2 regions of the uncultured Succiniclasticum sp. genome follow, and region 1 is predicted to be linked to the other one. Evidence: riboswitches for the same ligand, from Rfam matches in the RefSeq annotation. Region 1 holds a riboswitch; the other holds the start of a gene.
The links. Region 1 has a riboswitch for glycine ahead of QZV31_RS10150 (sodium:alanine symporter family protein). Riboswitches for the same ligand answer to the same signal wherever they lie in the genome.
Positions count from the first base shown of each region.

Region 1 (7,140 bases):
CTTTTTCCAACTTGCTTCCCGCTTCAGCGCCAGCAATCACAAAATCCGTTTTTTTGCTCACGCTGCCGCTGACCCTGGCGCCCGCATCCTGGGCCATAGTCTGGGCCGTAGCCCTGTCCAGCGTGGGCATCGTACCTGTAAATACCAGTGTTTTTCCGTAAAAGGGGTGGCTTTCATTGACATTCTGGGCCTGCATTTCCATATTCAGGCCGGCCATTTTCAGACGGTCAACCAATTCCCGGTTCAGAGGATTGGCAAACCATGTCACCACGCTTTCCGCAATGACGGAGCCAATATCCTTGATTGCAGCCAGTTCTTCTGCAGAAGCTTCCATCAATGCATCCATGGTTTTATACTGCAGGGCCAAAAGCCGACCGCCTTTTGCGCCAATGTGACGGATTCCCAGTGCGAAAAGGAGTTTGTCCAGTCCCTGCTGCTTGCTTTTTTCAATAGCTTTCAATAAATTGTCCGCCGATTTTTTCCCCATCCGGTCCAGCGTCAGGAGCTGCTCTTCTTTCAGTTCATACAAATCTGCCGGCGTTTTCACCAGTCCTGCATCCAAAAGCTGGTTGATTACCGCAGGGCCGCAGCCTTCAATATCCATGGCGTCCCGGGATGCAAAATGAATCAGGCCTTCCCGGCCCAGCGCAGGGCAATGGGGATTGGTACAGCGATAAGCCGCTTCTCCTTCTTTGCGGGTCACCGCCCAACCGCATTCTGGACACTCCCCGGGCATGACAAACGGCACCGCAGATTCCGGTCGCAGTTCTTTTACAACGGAAAGTACCTCGGGGATGATTTCCGCCGCTTTGTTGATGATGACCGTATCGCCGATTCGGATATCTTTCTCCAGAATAAAATCTTCATTGTGGAGAGTAGCGCGGCTTACGGTACTGCCGGATAATTTCACAGGAGTCAGCACCGCAGCCGGCGTCAGCACTCCCGTGCGCCCCACCTGGATCACGATATCTTCTAATTTTGTGCGGGCCTGCTCCGGCGGATATTTATAGGCTATGGCCCAGCGGGGATCTTTTCCCGTAGCACCCAGCAGTTTCTGCTGCCACACCGCGTTGACCTTCGCCACTGCGCCGTCCGTATCATACGCCAGTTCACGGCGGCGTTTGTCATGTTCTTCAATGAACTGTAATATTTCTTCTTTTGTATGTGCCACGCACCAGTGTTCCGGTGTGGTAAAACCGTATTTCTCCAGATTACGCAGACACTCTTCCTGGGTTTCCGGTTCCTCCGGCCCTTTCAGGTAATAGGCAAAAAAGCTGAGGGAACGCCTGGCCGTAACGGCAGGATCCAACTGCCGCAGACTGCCCGCCGCGGCATTCCGCGGATTGGCGAATTCCGCTTCCCCGGCTTCTACCCGTTCTTCATTCAGACGCAGGAATGCTTCCCGGGACATATACACCTCGCCCCGTACATCCAGCAATTCCGGCACTTCTTCCCCGGCAGGGACACGCAGGCGCTGGGGAATACTTTTTATGGTACGAACATTTGTCGTTACGTTTTCGCCTACTTCCCCGTCACCCCGGGTCGCAGCCCGTACCAGCCAGCCGTTTTCATAGATGAGGCTGCAGGCCAGCCCGTCGATTTTCGGTTCCAGCACATAACTGACTTCGGTTCCGGCTGGCAGGGCATTCCGTACCCGTTGGTCGAAATCCCCCATTTCCTCCGCGTTATACACATTGCCAAGGCTCAGCATGGGCACCATGTGCTTTACCTGGGTGAAGCCCGGCGCTACGTATCCGCCGGGGCGCCGCGTGGGAGAATCCGGCGGTACTTCGTCCGGGTACAGTGCTTCAATGGAACGGAGCCGGTTGGTCAGCGCATCATATTCTGCGTCACTGATTTCCGGCGCGTCCAGCACATAGTACTGGTATTCATGGTGCCGAATCTGCATGCGCAGCCCATCCGCCTCCCGCAGCAACGATTCTTTTGTTTCTCCGTCTTTCAATTCTGCTGCTTTATACTGTACTGTATCTTTTTCTTCCATAAAAAATCCTCTCGATGTCTGTTACAGCTTTTTCAGCATAGCATATTTTGTCAGCAGGCTTCGAACGCCCGCGCCGACGAACGCAACCTTCACTTCCTGCCCGTCCGGCGAGTTTTTCACGCTGACGATGGTTCCCTCGCCCCATTTCTTATGACTGACTCTGTCACCAATCGCAAAGTCTGCTGCAGCATCCGCCGGTTTTTCCGGCACAAAATCCGTATGGATTTTACTGAACAGACCACTTGTCTTTTTGCTTTCTTCTTTAAAACGTTCACTAAGGGAGGCACTCACCCTGCTGTCGGGAACTGTACGCTTGCCATGGCCTCCGCCAATGATGGAGCCGCCTTCATCATCATAGGAATAGCTATTGCTATTATAACCAGACTGCCTGTAACCGCTTCGCCCACCCTGACGGGGACCGCCAAAACCACTGTCCGAATAGCCGCCCTGTCCGTAACCCCGGTTTTTATAACCGTCCGTATTGCGATAACCCGTACTTACCAGCGATGGCCGGTGATACTCACGCACCAGCTTTTCCGGGATTTCTTCCAAAAACCGGGAGGGAACGGAATAATTCGTGCGCCCGTAGATAGTGCGGGTCTTCGCTCCGGTCAGGTACAGAATCTGCTTGGCACGGGTAATGCCCACATAACACAGCCGCCGTTCCTCTTCCATCTGTTCATCGTCCATGAGGCTGCGGGAATGGGGGAACAGTCCTTCTTCCATCCCGGCCAGAAACACCACCGGGAACTCCAGGCCTTTGGCAGAATGAAGCGTCATCAAGGTAAATTTGTCATTATCTAATTGTGCATCGTCAATGTCGGAAACCAGCGCTACATGTTCCAGGAAACGAGCCAGTGTTTTCTCTTCCCCTGCATCCTTCAGAAAATCCTGTGCCACGCTGATCAGTTCCTGCAGATTCTCCGCCCGGCTCTCAGACTGGGGCGTACGCTCTGCCTGCAGTTCTTCCAGGTACCCCGTCTTGTGCATCACATCATCAATCAGCTGCTCCACCGGAACCGTGTCCACCTCTGCAATCAAGTCAAAGATAAGGCTGCTCATTTCTTCCAGCCTGGCTATAAAACGCGGACTTAAGCCCGGCACCGCCGCTGCGTTAGTGATGACTTCAAACAATGATATCCCCCGGGCATTGGCATAATCCTGCAATTTATTAATCGTAGTCTGCCCGATGCCCCGTTTGGGCACATTGATGATCCGCTGCAGACTCAGCGCGTCATAGGGATTGTACAACAATTTCAGGTAGGCCATCACGTCCCGGATTTCTTTCCGGTCGTAAAATTTCACCCCGCCTACCATACTGTAACTGATGCCGCTTTTGATCAGCATCTCTTCAAACACACGGGACTGGGTGTTGGTGCGGTACAGGACCGCCATATCCCCGTAAGAAAATTTCCCGCTGCGAATCAGCATCTGGGCCTGCTCCACCACGAATCGGGCTTCGTCCCGCTCGTCCATGGCATTGTAATAGGTGATGGCTGCACCCGCTTCGTTTTTGGTCCACAACTTTTTCGGCTTGCGTCCCGTATTGTTTTCAATCACCGCATTGGCCGCATCCAGTATGACCGTAGTGGAACGGTAATTCTGTTCCAGCTTCAGCAGTTTCGCTTTGGGGTAATCCTTTTCAAAATCCAAAATGTTACGGATATCTGCGCCGCGCCAGCCGTAGATACTCTGGTCCGCATCGCCCACTACGCACAGGTTGCCCTCATCCCCCGCCAGATAGCGGGTCAGCAGGTACTGGGTCCGGTTGGTATCCTGATACTCGTCGATCATAATGTAACTGAAACGCTGCTGATATTTTTCCCGCACCTCAGGACATTCCGCCAGAATTTTTACCGTCAGCATCAGAAGATCGTCAAAGTCCATGGCATTGTTGGCCAGCAGCCGTTTTTCGTATAATTCGTAAACCTCTGCTGCCTTCTGTTCAAAAAAGTCGCCTGCCAGTTTGGCAAAAGCCGATGCATTCTGCATCTGGTTCTTGGCATTGGAAATCGCATTCTGCAACGCTGCCGGCGGAAACCGTTTTTCATCCAGATTCATATCCTTCAGAATGGATTTCAATAAGTTCTTCTGATCCGCCGCGTCATAAATAGCGAAATTACTTTTGTGGGTTCCCAGCACTTCTATCTCCCGGCGCAGAAACCGGGCGCAGAAAGCGTGGAAGGTGTACAGCCAGACATCTTTCGCCGCCGGGCCTACCATGGCGTCTACCCGGTCACGCATCTCTTTGGCCGCTTTGTTGGTAAAGGTGATCGCCAGGATTTTATAGGGCGACACACCCAGTTCCAGCAGGTGAGCAATGCGGCAGGTCAGCACTTTGGTTTTTCCGCTGCCGGCCCCTGCCAGAATCAGCATAGGCCCGTTAATATGTTCCACCGCAGCCTGTTGCTGCGGATTCAGGTTTGCAAGAGTATCCATCAGTCCTCCAAAATCTATGTAAAAATCAAACGTTTGTAAAATGATTTCTTTTTACAGTGAACCGCTTCATTATTTTACCACAAACTTACCGTAAACAGAATACGAAACCGTCGATTTATTACGTTTCTTTTGGGCAAGAAACCAACAAAACGGCGCTGACAACACCAGTCGCCAGCGCCTCAAAACTTTATTTTATTGTTCTCTTAACGGGGAATATTTCCGTTTCAATCTTCCCGGCATTCTTTATCATTTATGCAAAGGAATTTTAGAAAAATTATTTCCTCATCTTATTAACGGTCGCTTCTACTTTGTTCATCTTCTTTTCCAGATTATCTACTCTCTTCTGTGTCTTTTCAATCTTCTCTTCCATGGCAAGCGTCATATCACGCAGTTCCTCTACTTCGCCTTTCGTAGCATGCTGTACGCCGACGCCGGCTTTTTCAGCTTCCAGAATCGGTTGATACCGTTCCGTTTCCTCTTTGATTATATCTGCCAGTACCAGCAGGGAAATCAGGTTCGGAATCGCCATCAGCGCGTTGAAAATATCCGCCAGGTTCCAAACCAGTTCCAGTGCCTGGGTAGCGCCGATGTAGGTGATGAGACAGAAGATCACACGGTACACTACATTGAATTTTGCGCTGCCGAACAGGTACTCAAAGCACTTTTCGCCCTGATACTCCCAGCCTAAAATGGTGGAATAGGCAAACAGGACGATACCGATGGATACGATGTATCTGCCTACCGGACCTACAAATTTTTCAAAGGCCGCGATAGTCAGGGTCAGACCGGAAAGAGCTACGCCTTTTTCATCCACAGTACCCAGCATGCCGGAAGATGCAATGACCAGACCGGTGATGGAGCAGATGACGATGGTATCAAAGAACGTACCGGTGGAGTTGATGTACCCCTGACGAACCGGGTCGTCCGTATGGGCAGAAGCCGCTACGATAGCCGCAGAACCTAAACCGGCTTCGTTGGAGAAGCAACCGCGGGCTACGCCGTACCGCATTGCATTCATTACGCTTACGGTAATTGCGCCCAGTACGCCGCCACCAACCGCCTGCGGATTAAACGCCATGGTGAAGATCAGATACAGACCGTGGGGGATTTCACTCGCATTGGCCAGAATACCGGCCAGACCGCATACCACATAGAATACGGCCATTACAGGAACCACAATTGCAGCGACCTTGGAAATGGACTGGATACCGCCAAGGATAATAATCATGCACAGGATCACCAAGGCTGCACCGGTCGCTGCCACCGGAACCGCAAACGTCTTTTCCAACGCCGTGGAAATGGAATTAGCCTGCGTCATGTTACCGATGCCGAAAGAAGCCAGTACCGTAAACAGCGCAAACAGGAAACCTAAAATCGCACCCAGCTGTTTGTTTTTAAAAGCGTTCTTCATGGTGAACATAGGGCCGCCCTTCATTTCGCCCTTTTCGTTCACTTCGCGGTATTTGCTGGCCAGCATACATTCCGCGTACTTTGTAGTGATGCCGAATGCTGCAGAGAGCCACATCCACACCAGTGCCCCGGGACCGCCTGCAAACATGGCCGTGGCCACGCCGACGATGTTACCGGTACCGATGGTCGCCGAAAGAGCCGTCATCAACGCGTTAAACGAAGAAACGTCGCCTTCACCGCCGGCTTTTTTCTGACGGGCGTCTTTACCGATTACGCTCTTAATCGAATAGGGCAGGTTCCGCCAGGTGCGGAAATTTAATTTAAAGGTCAGATAAATACCGGTACCTACCAACAGGACCAGCATGGCAGGACCCCACACGAAGCTGTCTATCGCTCCAACAATGTCATTAATCGCTTTCCAATCCATAATTGATCAAATCCTTTCCCTTCATTTTTTGCGACAGCGTTTTACGCAGCACACCCTTACGGGCAGATATCCTTTGTTATCCGCCGTCATCCCGTTCATGAAAGCCTTTCATCCCGGACACCCCTCATTTGTAATCTGGACCCTTCATAAAATAACCGGCCTCCGGGAAATTCCCAGGGCCGGCAATGCTATCAAGCTTTTGCTTCAACAAGATGGAGTTACCACCTTAACCGACCCTGTCCTTTTGCCTGAGAGATTGGGATTTTCACCCTTGCACCTTCGGCTCCCAACTGAATGGGTATCTCCAGAGTTGTGTCCGCATGCGGTTTCGTGTTCACCAGAACGCCTGATAGTGTTACTCCTTCGGCATACCGGACGGCGCCGCCCGGTCATTTTTCCGCATACATCATGCACCCGTTATTTTATTCTAATATTTCTTAATATGAGACAATTTTAAACAATTGTCTCAAAAAAATCAATAGGTTTTCTTCATGTATACAAGTATACATTACCAGGATAACACTTCCGCGCCGGTCTCCGTCACCAGTACCGTGTATTCCCACTGGGCGGAAAGGCCGCCGTCTTCCGTGTACACCGTCCAGTCATCCGCTTCATCAATGAAAACATTTTTTCTTCCGGTATTGATCATTGGCTCGATGGTAAAAATCATACCGGGGACCAGCAGCATACCGGTTCCTTTTTTGCCCACATGGGCCACAAACGGATCCTCATGGAATTCCACGCCAACCCCGTGACCGCCGAATTCTTCCACCACACTGTACCCATGCTTATGGGCCAGCTGGGAAACGGCCGCGCCGATATCCCCCAGGTGTCCCCAGGGCTTTACCGCTGCCAGACCCCG
Region 1 is NZ_CADBFF010000021.1:34,485-41,624, forward strand. Features, by position in the region: gene ligA (NAD-dependent DNA ligase LigA) at 1-2,002, opposite strand, end outside; gene pcrA (DNA helicase PcrA) at 2,024-4,444, opposite strand; gene QZV31_RS10150 (sodium:alanine symporter family protein) at 4,716-6,278, opposite strand; glycine riboswitch at 6,505-6,596, opposite strand; gene QZV31_RS10155 (methionyl aminopeptidase) at 6,787-7,140, opposite strand, start outside.

Region 2 (7,140 bases), on a different contig from region 1:
ATGAGTTCAAGCGGGAAGTGTTTGCAGGCCGGGATATTTTTACCGTAGGCGAAGCGAACGGCGTCGCGCCGGAAGATTTACCCAAATGGGTAGGCGCGCAGGGCGTGTTTGACATGGTGTTTGAATTCAGCCACGTAAACCTTCATCTCAAAAACGGGGAACTCTGGTGCCGTCCTACCGAGTGGAAACTTACGGAACTGAAAAGTGCCCTGACTGCCAGCCAGAAAATGACGGCGGCAAACGGCTGGTGCCCGGTTTTTTTTGAAAATCATGACCAGCCCCGCTGTGTGGACCACTTTTTCCCGAAAGGAGCGGACCCGAAAAAGGCGGCAAAAGTCATGGCAACGGTCCTGCTGACGTTACGGGGCACTCCCTTTATTTATGAAGGACAGGAGCTTGGCTATACCAATGTGGCCTGGCCGTCCATTGACCACTACAACGACATTTCTTCCCACGGCCAGCATCGTACAGCTCTGGAAGAAGGATTTACTCCGGAAGAGGCCCTGGCGTTTGTACACTTTTTCAGCCGGGATAATGCCCGCACTCCCATGCAGTGGAACACCGGCGAGAATGCTGGATTCACTACGGGCAAGCCGTGGCTGCCGATTCACAGTAATTACCTTACGGTGAATGCATTGACGGAAGCCAATGACCCCGATTCCGTTTTGTCCTGGTACCGGAAACTGGGCAAGTTCCGCAGTTCACACAGGGAACTGACGGCAGGCACTTATGAGGAACTGCTTCCGGAAAACGAGCAGATTTTTTCCTTTGCCCGTACGCTGGGGAACCGGCGGCTTGTTACAGTAGCGAATTTTTCCCTCAGGGAAGCGGCGCTGCCCCGGAACTTCGCAGACAACATGACACGGGTCATAAGCAGCGAGCCGGGCGGGGATGACGGAAGCCTTCGCCCGCTGGAAGCGCGTATCTACCGTGAAAAGCGGTAATGGGTAGTTAAGATAGTTTGCCTGCCAAACTAAATCTATAATCGTAATGGACGACAATGACAATGGGCACTCTTATGGTGATGTTGAGCGCTGCGATGTGGGGGCTCAGCGGGGTGTGCGGACAGTTTCTGTTTGAAAATTATCATCCGTACCCGGTCTGGCTGATTGCAGTGCGGGAGGTGGCAGCGGGGATATTATTCCTGCTGTTCATGCGTATAAAAGGAGAACCGCTTTTAGCTTTATGGCGGAGCGGGCGCAAAAATATTACAGAAATGCTTTGGTTCACCCTGGGGCTTTTGGGCGCGCAGTTTATGTATTATTACACGATCAGCGTTTCCAACGCGCCCACCTCGACCATCCTGCAGTATCAGGCGCCGATATTTATTATTTTGTGGCAGGCTTTTGTCCGGAGGCGCATGCCGGAAGGGCGGGAAATGCTGGGCGTCGTGCTGGCCCTGACCGGCGTGTTCCTCATCAGCACCCATGGCGATCCGTCCCATCTGGTCATTTCACCCGTGGCGCTGGTATCAGGAGAACTGTCCGCCATTGCGCTTTGCATTTATATGATTGCGCCGGAAAACATCCTGAAACAGTTTCCGACCATGCTGATTATGGGCTGGGGGCAACTAATCTCTTCGTTGTTTCTCTTGCCGTTCTGTAGTCTCACTGATTCCGGTGTAAGCGCCTGGACGCCTGCGTCCGCGGGCGCGGTAGCGTTTATTATTCTGGGGGGAACGATCATTCCCTTTACCCTGTTTCTGGCAGGGGTGAAACTTATCGGGCCGACGAAAGCGTCGCTTATCAGCTGTTTTGAACCCCTCGCCACAATCCTCTTTACCGTTTTCTTTTTGGGAACCGTGTTGCTTCCCGTTGATTACGCAGGGATGGCACTCATTATGATTACGGTGTTCATGTTAAGCATGAAGAAGAATACGTGAAAACTGTAAAACCTGTAATTAAAAATGCCCTCACTCTGATGTGTTTCAGGGTGAGGGCATTTACTATTCTTTTCTATTTCCACTTGCATTTTCTGAAAAAACGTATATAATAAGTGCTGTCGTACAACTGAACAAAGGTGGATGAATCTTGTGGGAGAACGGCGCAAGCCTGCCGAAGGAGCTAAACTCTCAGGCGCTGTAAAAAGCGGAACCATAAGGGGACACGACTCTGGAGAGTCCCGGTACGGATGCGGCTTCGCCGTTTTTCCGGTACGGGCGCCGAAGGTGCACGGAAGCTTACGCGGCTTTCTTATCTCTCAGGCAAAAGGACAGAGAAAGATTTCAGGATGTTTCCTGTTATTTTGATTTGCAAACTTATCTCCGGAGCAGTTGGAGGTAAGTTTTTTATTTTTGTACCCTTGGAGGAGAAACTATGGATCTGGAGTTGTTGAACGAAATTGACGGTTTTGTCTGGGGACCGCCGCTGCTTGTGCTGCTGGTGGGGACCGGTGTTTTTCTGAGCCTGCGTCTGGGATTTTTGCAGGTTGCGCGTCTGCCCAAAGCGTTAGGGCTTATTTTTAAAGCAAAGAGCCAGGGCGAAGGGGACACCTCGTCGTTCCGGGCGTTGTGCACGGCCCTTGCCGCTACCATCGGCACTGGTAACATTGTCGGCGTGGCTACGGCTGTGAAAGCCGGCGGACCCGGTGCGCTGTTCTGGATGTGGGTGGCTGCGTTTTTCGGCATGGCGACCAAATATGCGGAAGGATTGCTGGCTGTGAAATACCGCGGCGTAGACGAACACGGCGAAATTGCCGGCGGCCCCATGTTTTATATTGAAAACGGCATGGGCAGGCAGTGGAAACCGCTGGCTGTGTTTTTCGCGGCAGCGGGCGTGCTGGTTGCCTATTTCGGCATCGGCACCTTTGCCCAGGTGAATTCCATTGTGGATATTACAAAACTTTCTATCGGGCTCGATCCCATGTATACAGCCGTGATTCTCACGCTGGCGGTTGCCGCGGTAACCATCGGCGGGCTGCAGTCCATCGCCTCCGTTGCCAGCAAAATCGTTCCGGCAATGGCTGTGATTTATTTTGTCGCGACGGTCGGCTTTCTGCTCATGTTCATTGACAAAGTGCCCGGCGCGGTGATGGAAGTGCTGCGCAGCGCGTTTACGCCGACGGCGGCGGCCGGAGGCTTTGCCGGGGCGAGCGTCATGCTGGCCATGCGTTCCGGAGTGGCCCGCGGCGTATTTTCCAACGAGTCCGGCCTGGGCTCTGCGCCTATTGTGGCTGCTGCGGCTAAGACAAAATGGCCGGCGGAGCAGGGGCTGGTTTCCATGACCGGCACGTTCATCGATACTATTATCATCTGTACCCTTACCGGCCTCACCTTGGTGGTATCCGGGCTGTGGAAGGGCGACCTGAACGGGGCGGCGCTGACCCAGGCGGCCTTCATGCAGGGCTATCCGGAAGCAGGGAAAATCGTGCTGATGGTGGGCCTGGTGCTGTTTGCCTTCACCACCATTTTGGGCTGGAATTATTACGGGGAACGCTGCATCGTGTATCTGGCCGGCGTGAAGGCCATTCTTCCGTACCGCATCATTTTTATTGTACTGGTAGCCGTGGGCGCTTTCCTGAAGTTAGAGGCAATCTGGGTGCTGGCGGATATTGTCAACGGCCTCATGGCGATTCCGAACCTGATTGCCCTGCTGGCGCTCAGCGGTGTGGTGGCTGCAGAGACGAAACTGTATTTCAAACATGTTGAAATAGGGGATGTTGACGAAGTGAACGGGCTTCTGCCGGACGGACCGGAAGAAGTGATTGAACAGAAACTGGAAGGCAGATGAGAGTGTCATAGGTAAAAATAAAAAGCCCGCACGGTCCAGATGCGGGCTTTTTTCCTGCCTTTATATAATAATCCTGATTTTAACGCGTCAGCGCAGTGGCAGCTTTCCCGAACAAAGCAATAAAATGAACGAAAGATATACTATCTGAAGACAGACAAATAAAACTGTCTATATTTATTAACAGAAAGCAGGATGGAAAACCGCACCATGACTGGCTTCGCAAAAAAAGTCCGGTCACTAAAGTGACCGGAAAGAGGGTTTTGATTATACTCTTTTTACTTAATTGATTTTCCAAGATTATATGCTTCGACAAGTTCCGGTTTCCCGTTCGTGTCCCCGGGCTGCGCTACATAGCCGCATAATACTTTTCCGATGCTTTTCCAGCCGATGTGGCGTTCCAGATGGTCATACCAGAATTCGCTTTCCTGGAATTCGTCGCCTTCTGCCGCCATGATCAGCGCGGTTAATTTTTTGGGATTTTCATAGTTCGGATCGGCTTCTGCAATGGCAAACAGCCGGTCAAACGTGTTTTTCAAAAATCCGGAAATGAACCAGTAATAAAGCGGGGACGCAAGCACGACAATGTCCGCTTCCTTGTAAAGAGGATAGATTTTTTCCATGTCGTCGCGCTGTACACAGGGATGCGCCGCGTCTTTTCCACCGTTCCAGCAGCCGAGGCATCCGTTGATTTTCATATGCGCCGGGAAAAATTCCGTCACGATATGGCCGGCTTCTTCCGCACCCCGTTTAAAAGCGGCGGTCAGCGAAGCGGTATTGCCGTTTTTCCGGGGACTGCCATTTAAGATTACGATTTTTTTTGGCATTTCAATCAGCTCCTTTGTGTATTGCTTTTTCCTGTCCGGTATGATACCATGAAACCAGAAATGTAACAAGTACCTACTTCTAAGTTAGGTACTTACCGGGAGGTAAGAAATGGAAGGAAAACGGATTGAAGATGCTGACTTCAACGAAACCGGATACAGCTACACCCTTTCCCTGATTTCAGGTAAGTATAAACCGGTCATCCTGTACTGCCTGATGGAGTATGAACCGGTCCGGTTTAACGAAATGCAGCGCTATCTGCAAAAGGTGGCGGATAAGACCCTCAGCCAGAACCTGAAAGAACTGGAAGCCGATGACCTGATCATGCGTAAAGTGTATCCACAGATTCCTCCTAAGGTTGAGTATTCGCTGACCGAGCGGGGGCATTCTCTTGTCAAAGTGCTGGATAAACTTTGTGATTGGGGAAATGAAAACCGGAAGTGGAAATGAAAGACCTGTTTTTAAGATAACGATGTTTGCACATACAAGTCGTGGTAAATTTAACCCGTCTGCAAGAATAAGGAGGACACATGAACAGGGCAGAAAGCAATGAAACAATCATGAAACAGTTTGAGATTATGATTAACACAGCGGATGAAGCGTTATCCCAGAGACTGATATCCGAAAAGGCTTCGTTTTTTACACCGGCAAGCCCGGTTCCGCTATATGGAGGCAAAGGCTATTTATCTGTTGTGCATTGGATGCGCCAGGGGTTTTCTGATGTGCAGTGGAAATTAGAGGAAATGGTCGCCGCCGAGGATAAAGTTGCGGTTCGTTGGACTTTGACGGGAACACATGACGGTGACTTTTTAGGCATAAAAGCTACCGGAAAGAAGATTTCTGTCTGTGTCATGAACTTTTATTATTTTGACGAAGACGGGAAAATTATAAACGACATTGCGGCGGAAGGTATGATTGGAATCCTGCGCGGTATAGGGGCTTTAACACTATGAAAGCAAAAGCAAAAGTTAAATCCTTGACTTAGGGTATCACAGGAATCCGGATTTTGAAGTACAGGAACTGTTATCGTTAGCCGAGGATATGAACAAAAGGACTGATTTGTTTTAAATACTGAAAATCAATACAACAGATTATTCTGTAACTCCAGATTAACTTTCACAGCCGTGGATTTTTCCACGGCTGTTTTGATAAAAACAACGATAAACGGTTAGCGATTTTTATCTCGAAACGCAGGCAGTGTTGTCAAAATTTCCATCCGATATAAGCGTGGATACGAACATTATTCGGTCGAATTTTGCAAAACAGTCTTGTTTATTCGGTTGAAAAATGTTATTATATCTGTGGAGGGAGCTGCACATGGAAAGAACAGCATCTGAGCAGTTTAAGGCATGGAAAAACAAAAAAATCAGGAAACCCCTGCTGGTTACCGGTGTACGCCAATGCGGAAAAACCTATCTGATAAAGAAATTCGGGCAGAGTGAATTTGAAGATATGGCTTACTTCAACTTTGAAGGGAACACAGGGCTTCAGTCAGTTTTTGCCTATGATTTTGATACAGACAGGATTCTGGACGAGCTTGGCAGCATTATCTTGGGGAAAAAGATTATACCGGGTTCGACACTTGTGGTTTTTGATGAAATACAGGATTGCCCGAGAGCCATACAGGCGCTTAAGTATTTCTGTGAGAATTTGCCGGAACTTCATATCATAGCGGCCGGATCTCTTTTGGGCGTGGCGTTGCGGGAAGAAGGAATTTCTTTTCCCGTTGGAAAAGTTGAGCGGATCCATATGTATCCCATGAGCTTTGAGGAGTTTGTCCGGGCCGACGGCGGCGGGAAATATATTGACGGAGTCAGGAAAGTTGCTTTTGAACGGGAATTGACAGAGCTCTACACGGTTCCTCTTGAAAAATATCTGAAGAATTATTATATTGTCGGCGGAATGCCGGAAGCGGTGCGAACGTGGATCGATACGCATGACTACAAAGCCGTGGAAGAGGTACAGGACCGGATCTTAAAAGATTATGCGGATGACTTTGGCAAACATACCATGCCCGATACGGCGATAAAGATTAAAATGATATGGGACGCCATCCCTTTGCAGATAGCAAGGGATAATAATAAATTTATCTTTTCCCATGTAAAGCAGGGAGCAAGGGCAAAAGATCTGGAAGACGCGCTGGCGTGGCTGGTGAATGCCGGTATCGCACGCAAGCTCAATCTGGTGAAAACGCCGGAGATTCCGTTATCCGGGATGGCGGATCATACATATTTTAAAGTTTATATGTCTGATGTGGGGCTTCTGAGAAAAAAATCCAATATAAACTACAGAACCATTTTGGAAGGCGATGCTGCATATATCCACTATAAAGGAGCGCTGACGGAAAACTATGTTTATACGCAACTGGAATGTATGGGCATAGACTGTTATTTCTGGAGAACGAAAGCCGATGCAGAGCTGGATTTTATCACCGATTATGAAGGTGTGCTTTTGCCGGTTGAGGTAAAGTCGGCAGATAATACAAAAGCCAAGAGCCTGCATTTATTTTGCAGCAGATATAAACCAAAGATGGCGATCAAGACCTCCCTGAAAAACGTAGGGGACAATATGGACGGAGATACACATGTAT
Region 2 is NZ_CADBFF010000023.1:27,893-35,032, forward strand. Features, by position in the region: gene QZV31_RS10660 (alpha-glucosidase) at 1-944, shown strand, start outside; gene QZV31_RS10665 (EamA family transporter) at 1,007-1,882, shown strand; glycine riboswitch at 2,024-2,101, shown strand; glycine riboswitch at 2,102-2,225, shown strand; gene QZV31_RS10670 (sodium:alanine symporter family protein) at 2,316-3,728, shown strand; gene QZV31_RS10675 (flavodoxin family protein) at 4,004-4,552, opposite strand; gene QZV31_RS10680 (helix-turn-helix domain-containing protein) at 4,662-5,000, shown strand; gene QZV31_RS10685 (ester cyclase) at 5,081-5,503, shown strand; gene QZV31_RS10690 (AAA family ATPase) at 5,868-7,140, shown strand, end outside.
Region 2: it holds a riboswitch for glycine, as region 1 does, so the genes downstream of both, QZV31_RS10670 (sodium:alanine symporter family protein) here and QZV31_RS10150 (sodium:alanine symporter family protein) in region 1, are expected to answer to the same signal.